3 regions of the Enterobacter sp. I4 genome follow, and region 2 is predicted to be linked to each of the others. Evidence: predicted binding sites of a transcription regulator. Region 2 holds the regulator's gene; each other region holds the start of a gene.
What was found. Region 2 encodes CRP, which controls carbon source genes, mostly activating them, when cyclic AMP is high. Its sites were predicted from a motif close to ATGTGANNNNNNTCACAT; they were not measured.
Positions count from the first base shown of each region.

Region 1 (3,277 bases), on a different contig from region 2:
CAATTATCTGGCCGCTGGCCTGAAGCCGCAGCAGATGAACCTCGGGATTGGCTTCTACGGGCGCGTGCCAAAACGGTCCGTTGAGCCGGGCATTGACTGGAGCAAGCCCGATGCGCAAAAAAACCCGGTGACGCAGCCTTACTTCGGCCCTCGGGAGATCGCTTTGTTCCGCTCACTCGGTTATGACCTGACCAAAGACACCTACGTGAAATACAACGATATCGTTAAGAAGCTGCTGAACGACCCGCAAAAGCGCTTTACCGAACGCTGGGACGACCAGGCGAAGGTGCCGTGGCTTTCCGTGAAGGGTGCAGACGGGAAGGATCTGTTTGCCATCTCTTATGAGAATCCGCGTTCCGTTGCCATCAAAGCGGACTACATCAAAGAGAAAGGTCTGGCAGGCGCAATGTTCTGGGAGTACGGGGCCGACGACGAAAACCGGCTCGCGAAGCAGCTGGCAGCGTCATTGGGGATTAAGCACTAGCTGGATTGTGCCGGGTGGCGCGAGGGCTCACCCGGCCTGTTCAGGGGCGTTATTTGAACGTCGCAATCGGCCTGGGCGTGATGCCAAACTCTTCTTTCAGCTCGCGCTTGCTCTTCATCACCATCTGCCCTTTAGTGTCAATGGTCATATGCTGCGCGTCCGTATTGTTCCGCGCCTGCCACAGCATCACCAGCTGGAGGCTGTTCTCTTTTTGCTCCGGCGTAAGCGCTACCCCGTCCGGCCATTTTCCCAGCTCAACGGCCGTTACCAGACGCTGATAAACCTCCGGGGTCATTCCCGCAATCATGTCATCAATATTCACGATTTCTCCCTTACAAAGGAATAATTTGCTGAATCGTTTTTTCAACCTTTGGTCTGGTCGCCGTTTTCGTCATCGGTGAAGCTCATGGAGGCCGAATTTACGCAGAAACGTTCGCCCGTAGGCTGGGGACCATCCGGGAAGACGTGGCCCAGATGCGCATCACAGTTCCCGCAGCGAATTTCAGTGCGCACCATCCCGTGGGAAGAGTCCGTCAGGTAGCAGATCGCCTCGTCGCTGACGGGCTCGTAGAAGCTTGGCCAGCCGCAGCCAGAGTCATACTTGGTCTGGGAGTTAAACAGCGGTGCATCACACACCAGGCAGTGGTAGACGCCTTCCCGCTTATTGTGCAGTAAACGCCCGGTAAACGGCGGCTCTGTGCCGTGATTCTGCGTCACGTAAAACTGCATTTCCGTGAGGTTTTTTTTCAAATCGTCGGGGTTACGTTGGTTCGACATATGCTTACATCTCGCTGTTGAAACAGACATCTTTTAACCCAGATTCTAACAAAACATTAACACCCGCGCGTGCACTTTTGTTCTAAACTTATGTGTCGCGAAAAGGCGGTCAGGCAATTGTGATCTGTTTCACATTTTAATCCTGCGAGGCCTTTAAAATTCCGGGCGCAGCCCCCATGTGGTTGCTAGCTCAAAGGGAAAGTGAGGCGAGTCAGTCGCACAAACGTTAGTCACAGGATTGATTTGTCGCAATGATTGACACGATTCCGCTTGACGCTGCGTAAGGTTTTTGTAATTTTACAGGCAACCTTTTATTCACTAACAAATAGCTGGTGGAATATATGACTATCAAAGTAGGTATCAACGGTTTTGGCCGTATCGGCCGTATTGTTTTCCGTGCTGCTCAGAAACGTTCTGACATCGAAATCGTTGGTATCAACGATCTCCTGGACGCTGAATACATGGCGTACATGCTGAAGTACGACTCAACTCACGGTCGTTTCGACGGCACCGTTGAAGTGAAAGACGGCCACCTGGTTGTTAACGGCAAAACCATCCGCGTTACTGCTGAGAAAGACCCAGCTAACCTGAAATGGAACGAAATCGGTGTTGATGTTGTAGCTGAAGCTACCGGTATCTTCCTGACCGACGAAACTGCACGTAAACACATCACTGCGGGTGCGAAGAAAGTTGTTCTGACTGGTCCTTCCAAAGACAACACCCCAATGTTCGTTCGTGGTGCTAACTTCGAAACTTACGCTGGCCAGGACATCGTTTCCAACGCATCCTGCACCACCAACTGCCTGGCACCGCTGGCTAAAGTTATCAACGACAACTTCGGCATCATCGAAGGTCTGATGACTACCGTTCACGCTACCACCGCTACTCAGAAAACCGTTGATGGCCCGTCTCACAAAGACTGGCGCGGCGGCCGTGGCGCGGCTCAGAACATCATCCCATCCTCTACCGGTGCTGCTAAAGCAGTAGGTAAAGTACTGCCAGAACTGAATGGCAAACTGACTGGTATGGCGTTCCGCGTTCCAACTCCTAACGTATCCGTTGTTGACCTGACCGTTCGTCTGGAAAAAGCTGCTTCTTATGAAGAAATTAAGAAAGCAATCAAAGCTGCTTCCGAAGGCCCAATGAAAGGCGTTCTGGGTTACACCGAAGACGACGTTGTATCTACCGATTTCAACGGCGAAGTGTGCACTTCCGTGTTCGATGCTAAAGCAGGTATCGCACTGAATGACAACTTCGTGAAACTGGTTTCCTGGTACGACAACGAAACTGGCTACTCTAACAAAGTACTGGACCTGATCGCTCACATCTCCAAATAAGTTGAGATGAGTTCTTGATCCTAAAAGGCGACTTCGGTCGCCTTTTTTATTGTTTTTAGACAGAGGATTGCGTAATGATTAATAAAATATTTGCACTTCCGGTAGTCGAACAACTTACCCCTGTGCTCTCCCGCCGTCAGATTGACGGTGCCGACGTTATTGTCGTCGACCATCCGCGCGTGAAAACCTCCGTGGCGCTCAATGGCGCCCACCTGCTCTCCTGGAAACCAGAAGGCGAAGAAGAAGGTCTTTGGCTGAGCGAGGCCACCTCGTTTAAGAAAGGCGCGGCGATCCGCGGCGGCGTACCGATCTGCTGGCCATGGTTTGGCCCGTCCGCGCAGCAGGGTTTACCCTCTCACGGTTTCGCCCGTAACCAGCAGTGGACGCTGAAGGCGCACAACGACGATGACAACGGTGCGGTGCTGACCTTTGAACTACAGGCGAATGAGGAAACGCGCGCCCTGTGGCCGCACGAGTTCACCCTGTATGCCCGCTTCAAGCTGGGTAAAACCTGTGAGATTGAGCTGGAGGCGCACGGCGAGTTCGAAACCACCTCCGCGCTGCACACCTATTTCAACGTCGGTGATATCCAGGCGGTTAAGGTTAGCGGCCTTGGCGATACCTTTATCGACAAAGTGGATAACGCGAAAGAAGGCAAACTGGACGACGGCGTGCAGAC
Region 1 covers NZ_JALBUO010000003.1:23,713-26,989, forward strand. Annotated here, with positions in the region: gene MOQ06_RS19320 (glycoside hydrolase family 18 protein) at 1-484, shown strand, start outside; gene MOQ06_RS19325 (YeaC family protein) at 534-806, opposite strand; gene msrB (peptide-methionine (R)-S-oxide reductase MsrB) at 848-1,261, opposite strand; gene gapA (glyceraldehyde-3-phosphate dehydrogenase) at 1,603-2,598, shown strand; gene MOQ06_RS19340 (D-hexose-6-phosphate mutarotase) at 2,673-3,277, shown strand, end outside.
Region 1: the regulator CRP is predicted to act here: its motif matches at 1,379-1,396, upstream of msrB (peptide-methionine (R)-S-oxide reductase MsrB).

Region 2 (3,277 bases):
GCTGAATTTACGGGCGGCAGAGGTGGAAGGCGACAGCTTTCACCGCTACACGCGCCCGGAGATGGACATGGCCATCCGCAAGGCGCGCGATCTGGGTAAACACATTAGCTACTTCGGACCGGAGGCCAATGACTTCGGCCTGCTGGAGCAAACCTTCCGTGAATACGGGCAGAGCGGTACCGGACAGTCCCGCAAGTATCTGCACACCTACGATGAAGCCGTGCCCTGGAATCAGGTGCCGGGCACGTTCACGCCCTGGCAGCCCCTCCCGGAACCGACTGACGTGCTGTTTTATGAAGGATTGCACGGCGGCGTGGTCACGCCACAGCACGACGTGGCGCGCCATGTGGATTTGCTGGTGGGCGTGGTGCCGATTGTTAACCTTGAATGGATCCAGAAGCTGACGCGTGACATCAGCGAGCGCGGGCACTCTCGCGAGGCGGTGATGGACTCGGTGGTACGTTCCATGGAGGATTACATCAACTTCCTGACGCCACAGTTTTCCCGAACCCATATTAACTTCCAGCGCGTCCCTACCGTAGACACCTCAAACCCGTTCGCCGCAAAAAGCATTCCCTCGCTGGACGAGAGCTTCGTGGTGATCCACTTCCGCAATCTGGAAGGCATCGACTACCCGTGGCTGCTGGCGATGCTGCAGGGTTCATTTATTTCGCATATGAATACGTTAGTGGTGCCGGGCGGAAAAATGGGGCTGGCGATGGAGCTGATCATGACGCCGCTGGTACAGCGGTTGATGGAAGGGAAGCAGATCGCATAATCATATCCCCTCTCCTGCGGGAGAGGGTTAGGGTGAGGGCATCAACACGCAGATGCCCCCTCAATCACGCCTCGATCACTTCATACGAATGCGTGATGTTCACCGCTTTCTCCAGCATTAACGCCACCGAGCAGTACTTCTCCGCGGAGAGATCCACCGCGCGGGACACCGCCGCGTCCTTCAGCGCTTTACCGGTGACCACAAAGTGCAGATTGATGTGCGTAAACAGGCGTGGCGCCTCTTCACGACGTTCTGACGTCAGCTTCACTTCACAATCGGTCACGTCATGGCGGCCTTTTTGCAGGATCGACACCACGTCGATAGCGCTGCATCCACCCGCGGCCATCAGCACCATTTCCATAGGGCTTGGGGCTTTATCGCCGGAGTTGCCATCCATCAAAATCTGATGCCCGGAAGCGGACTCGCCCAGGAACGTTAACCCTTCAACCCATTTCACGCGCGCTTGCATATTCACTCACTCCAACGTTGCATTTTTTATGACAGATTACGTGTACGTTACATTTCTCGCAACGGAAGGCGACCTGCGTCATGCTGAAGCGAGACACCAGGAGACACGCGGCGAAAGCTATGCTAAAACACTCTGGATGCTACAGTAATACATTGACGTTACACATGTATGCAGAGGACATCAAACTTTACTGGCTGCGAAACGTTACGACAGCCGACTTCCCAGGTATGGGTAAGAATTCGATTGCAACCCCAGAGTCCGGATGCATCTTATGACTCTGGTGACAGCTTATAACAGAGGATAACAGCGCATGGTGCTTGGCAAACCGCAAACAGACCCGACTCTCGAATGGTTCTTGTCTCATTGCCACATTCATAAGTACCCATCAAAGAGCACGCTGATTCACCAGGGTGAAAAAGCGGAAACGTTGTATTACATCGTTAAAGGCTCGGTGGCCGTGCTGATCAAAGATGAAGAAGGGAAAGAGATGATCCTTTCTTATCTGAACCAGGGCGATTTTATCGGTGAACTGGGCCTGTTTGAAGAAGGCCAGGAACGTAGCGCCTGGGTTCGTGCAAAAACAGCATGTGAAGTGGCTGAAATTTCTTACAAGAAATTCCGTCAGCTGATTCAGGTTAACCCTGACATCCTGATGCGTCTTTCTTCCCAGATGGCGCGCCGTCTGCAGGTGACCTCTGAGAAGGTAGGCAACCTGGCCTTCCTGGACGTGACCGGCCGTATCGCGCAGACCCTGCTGAACCTGGCGAAACAGCCAGACGCCATGACCCACCCTGACGGCATGCAAATTAAAATTACCCGTCAGGAAATTGGTCAGATCGTCGGTTGTTCCCGTGAAACAGTGGGCCGTATCCTGAAGATGCTGGAAGATCAGAACCTGATCTCTGCCCACGGTAAAACTATCGTGGTCTACGGAACCCGTTAATTCCGGCCAAACGGCGTGCCGCCGCAGGGTGGCACGCCGTTTTTGTCTCTACTCCTCATGTGGCGCAGGCTGATCTATCACCCGGAAGTTAACTACGCACTGCGACAAACGCTGGTGCTGTGTCTTCCCGTGGCCGTGGGCCTGATCCTCGGACACCTGCAGCAAGGCCTGCTGTTTTCCCTCGTTCCCGCCTGCTGCAACATTGCCGGTCTGGACACGCCGCATAAACGCTTTTTCAAACGCCTGATCGTCGGCGGCTGCCTGTTTGCCGGCTGTAGCCTTGCCGTCCAGCTCCTGCTGGCCCGGGACATTCCCCTGCCGCTGATCCTGACCGTGCTGGCGATGACACTCGGCGTGACCGCCGAAATCAGCTCGCTGCACGCCCGCCTCCTTCCCGCGTCGCTGATCGCCGCCATCTTCACCTTAAGCCTGGCGGGCAATATGCCGGTGTGGGAGCCGTTGCTGATCTACGCCCTCGGCACGCTATGGTACGGGCTGTTTAACTGGTTCTGGTTCTGGCTGTGGCGGGAACAGCCGATGCGCGAATCCCTCAGCCTGCTCTACCGTCAGCTGGCGGAGTATTGCGAAGCGAAATATACCCTGCTGACGCAGCACACCGATCCGGAAAAATCGCTGCCGCCGCTGCTGGAGCGCCAGCAAAAGGTGGTGGATCTGATAAGCCAGTGCTACCAGCAGCTGCACATGCTCGCCGCCAGCCAAAACCAGGAATACAAGCGGCTGCTGCGTATCTTCCAGGTCGGGCTGGATTTGCAGGAGCATATCTCCGTCAGCCTTCACCACCCGGAAGAGGTGCAAAAGCTGGTGGAGCGCAGCCACGCGGAGGCGGTGATCCGCTGGAACGCGCAGACCGTTGCGGCGCGCCTGCGGGTGCTGGCGGACGATATTCTCTATCACCGCTACCCGACGCGCTTTACCATGGACAAACAGCTCGGCGCGCTGGAGAAGATAGCGCGTCAGCACCCGGATAACCCGGTCGGCCAGTTTGCCGCCTGGCATTTCAGCCGTATCGCCCGGGTGCTGCGCACCCAGCGCCCGCTGTACGCCCGTGACCTGATGGCGGATAAGC
Region 2 covers NZ_JALBUO010000002.1:800,425-803,701, forward strand. Annotated here, with positions in the region: gene MOQ06_RS16260 (phosphoribulokinase) at 1-778, shown strand, start outside; gene MOQ06_RS16265 (OsmC family protein) at 843-1,247, opposite strand; gene crp (cAMP-activated global transcriptional regulator CRP) at 1,558-2,190, shown strand; gene MOQ06_RS16275 (YccS/YhfK family putative transporter) at 2,248-3,277, shown strand, end outside.

Region 3 (3,277 bases), on a different contig from region 2:
CGCCGGTGAGCTGCTGGGTGAAGATCAGAGCGGCTCTATGGAAACCATCGGTTTCTCGCTGTACATGGAGCTGCTGGAAAATGCCGTCGACGCCCTTAAGGCCGGACGTGAACCGTCTCTGGAAGATCTCACCAGCCAGCAGACCGAAGTGGAGCTGCGCATGCCTTCCCTGCTGCCGGATGATTTCATTCCTGACGTGAACACTCGCCTGTCATTCTACAAACGCATTGCCAGCGCGAAAAGCGAAGGCGAGCTGGAAGAGATCAAAGTCGAGCTGATCGACCGTTTCGGCATACTGCCCGACCCGGCGCGCAACCTCCTTGATATTGCCCGACTGCGTCAGCAGGCGCAGAAGCTGGGGATCCGCAAGCTTGAAGGCAACGAAAAAGGCGGCGTGATTGAGTTTGCCGAGAAGAACCATGTCGATCCGATGTGGCTGATTGGCCTTCTGCAAAAACAGCCGCAGCATTTCCGACTAGATGGCCCGACGCGCCTGAAATTTACGCAGGATCTGACGGAACGTAAAACCCGCATGGACTGGGTGCGTAACTTTATGCGCCAGCTGGAAGAAAACGCCATCGCCTAAGCCGCTCCCCCGCCAGCGCCCGGCTGGTGGGGGACAATTTACAAACTCTTTGCACTTCGCCCGATCTTCCCGACTATACATTCGCCATAATTATCATTAACCCCTTATAAAACAATAACCTTATCATTTATATGGATTTTGATAATGATGACCTCTTCGCGTTTTACCCGCTGGCTAACCGTGTTTGCGCTGGCCGCAGCGGTTGCCGTTGCGCTCCCCGCCGGAGCCAATACCTGGCCACTTCCTCCTCCCGGCAGCAACGTGGTGGGGGAAAACCGCTTTCACGTGGTTGAAAACGATGGCGGTTCGCTTGAAGCCATTGCCAAAAAATATAACGTCGGGTTCCTGGCGCTGCTGCAGGCCAACCCGGGCGTTGACCCTTACGTTCCTCGTGCCGGCAGCGTGCTGACTATTCCGCTGCAAACCATACTGCCGGACGCGCCGCGTCAGGGGATTGTGATAAACCTCGCCGAGCTGCGTCTTTACTATTACCCGCCGGGGAAAAATGAAGTAACCGTCTACCCTATCGGCATCGGCCAGCTGGGGGGCGATACGCTCACGCCGACCATGGTGACCACCGTCTCCGACAAGCGCGCTAATCCAACCTGGACTCCGACGGCAAATATCCGCGCCCGCTATAAGGCGCAGGGTATCGATCTCCCTGCCGTGGTACCTGCGGGCCCGGATAACCCGATGGGGCACCATGCCATTCGCCTGGCGGCATACGGTGGAGTTTACCTGCTGCACGGAACAAATGCGGATTTCGGGATCGGGATGCGCGTCAGTTCCGGCTGTATTCGCCTGCGTGATAACGACATCAAAACGCTGTACAGCGTGATCTCACCGGGGACGAAAGTGAATATTATCAATACCCCGATTAAGGTGTCTGAAGAGCCGGGCGGCGTCCGTCTGGTAGAGATCCACCAGCCGTTATCGAAAAACATCAACGACGATCCGCAGACGCTGCCTATTAACCTGAATGCGGCGATGGTGAGCTTTAAAACGAATGCGAATACCGATGGCACGGTAATGGAGCGGGCGATGGAGGCACGTTCGGGTATGCCGACTGACGTCACGCGCCATCACGACGTCGCTCAGCAGTCGCTGTAATCAAGCCATAACGAAAAACGCCCTGCTTGTGCAGGGCGTTTTTTATTGCAGTGGCATAACGGAGGGTTGCGTTACGCTTATTTGTAGATAACTGCGGTACCGTGCAGGGTGTTAGGACCGGTCACGGAGGTGATGCGGAACGATTTTGCACCCATTGCGTCAGCTTTTTGCGCCAGCTGATCTTCCAGAGAGCCCAGGTTAGTCCCGGCAGTGGCGGAGATGGTACCGACTTTTTGCTGGTCTGCTGGAGTAGATTGCACTTCAACAGCAGCGAAGCTTGCGAAAGAGAGTGAACTCAGAACGGCGGCAGCGATGAGGGTTTTAACGTTTTTCATAATTTATACCTTTGGGCAGATGATGTAGTGGTCGTTAGCTATTTACTTAACGATCGATAGGTAAATGATAGGTGTGATCCAGGTCACACGTCAACCCATTTTTATAACGACCATTAAATTAATTTCATTTCCCTTATTTTTCATGAAGATAAAATTAAATTTTTTTTCAGAAATCACCGCTGGTGATAGCTGACGTTTATTTTTATAATGATTATTCAACAAAACAACTGAGGACCAACGGCACATGACAACCGACGTCACGAGTTGCGCAAAAAAAAGCCGTGGCCGACCAAAAGTGTTCGACAGGGATGCGGCGCTCGATAAGGCCATGACGCTCTTCTGGCAGCATGGGTATGAAGCCACCTCGCTTTCCGACCTGGTGGAAGCAACCGGCGCAAAAGCCCCTACCCTGTATGCAGAGTTCACCAACAAAGAGGGCCTGTTCCGGGCCGTTCTGGACAGATACATCTCGCGCTTCGCGGCAAAACACGAAGCGCAGCTGTTCTGTGAAGAGAAAACGGTAGAACAGGCGTTGCAGGATTATTTCTGCGCGGTCGCCACCTGCTTTACCAGTAAAGACACCCCGGCGGGCTGTTTTATGATCAACACTTCCGCCACCCTCGCGGCATCGTCAAAAGAGATAGCCAACACGGTTAAATCACGTCATGCGATGCAGGAGGAGACCCTAAGCACGTTTCTGGCACAGCGCCAGCAGCGCGGCGAAATACCGGCGCACTGCCGTCCGCAGGAGCTTGCCCGGTATCTGAGCTGTATTTTGCAGGGTATGTCGATCAGCGCCCGTGAAGGCGCGACGCTTGAAAAGTTACAGAGCATTACGCAGACAACGCTGCGCCTGTGGCCTGAGCTGCTGAAACTCTGAGGCAAAAAAAAAGCTCCTCAGCCTGAGCGCATGAGGAGCTAAGTTCAGAGAACATCTTTTTTACACTTTGTTATTCAGTATCAGCTGACCATTCCCGTCCAGTGGGATCTGCGTGCCGGGGTCTCTGTCCATGCGGATTTTGCCCTGCTGATCGCCAATTTTGTAGGTCACGTCGTAACCCAGCATTTTTTCCGATTTGTCATAAACGGTTTTGCAGCGCTGCTGCGTCGTGGTGTAGGTGTCATTTTCCTGCATGGCGCCCTGCACCTGATTACCGGCATAGCCACCGCCCAGCGCGCCGACAACCGTCGCCACGTCCTTACCGCGTCCACCGCCGAACTGATGACCAATCACCCCACCCGCGAC
Region 3 covers NZ_JALBUO010000003.1:72,780-76,056, forward strand. Annotated here, with positions in the region: gene mfd (transcription-repair coupling factor) at 1-586, shown strand, start outside; gene MOQ06_RS19570 (L,D-transpeptidase family protein) at 731-1,696, shown strand; gene bhsA (multiple stress resistance protein BhsA) at 1,774-2,031, opposite strand; gene comR (TetR family copper-responsive transcriptional repressor ComR) at 2,276-2,911, shown strand; gene MOQ06_RS19585 (glycine zipper 2TM domain-containing protein) at 2,972-3,277, opposite strand, start outside.
Region 3: the regulator CRP is predicted to act here: its motif matches at 2,103-2,120, upstream of bhsA (multiple stress resistance protein BhsA).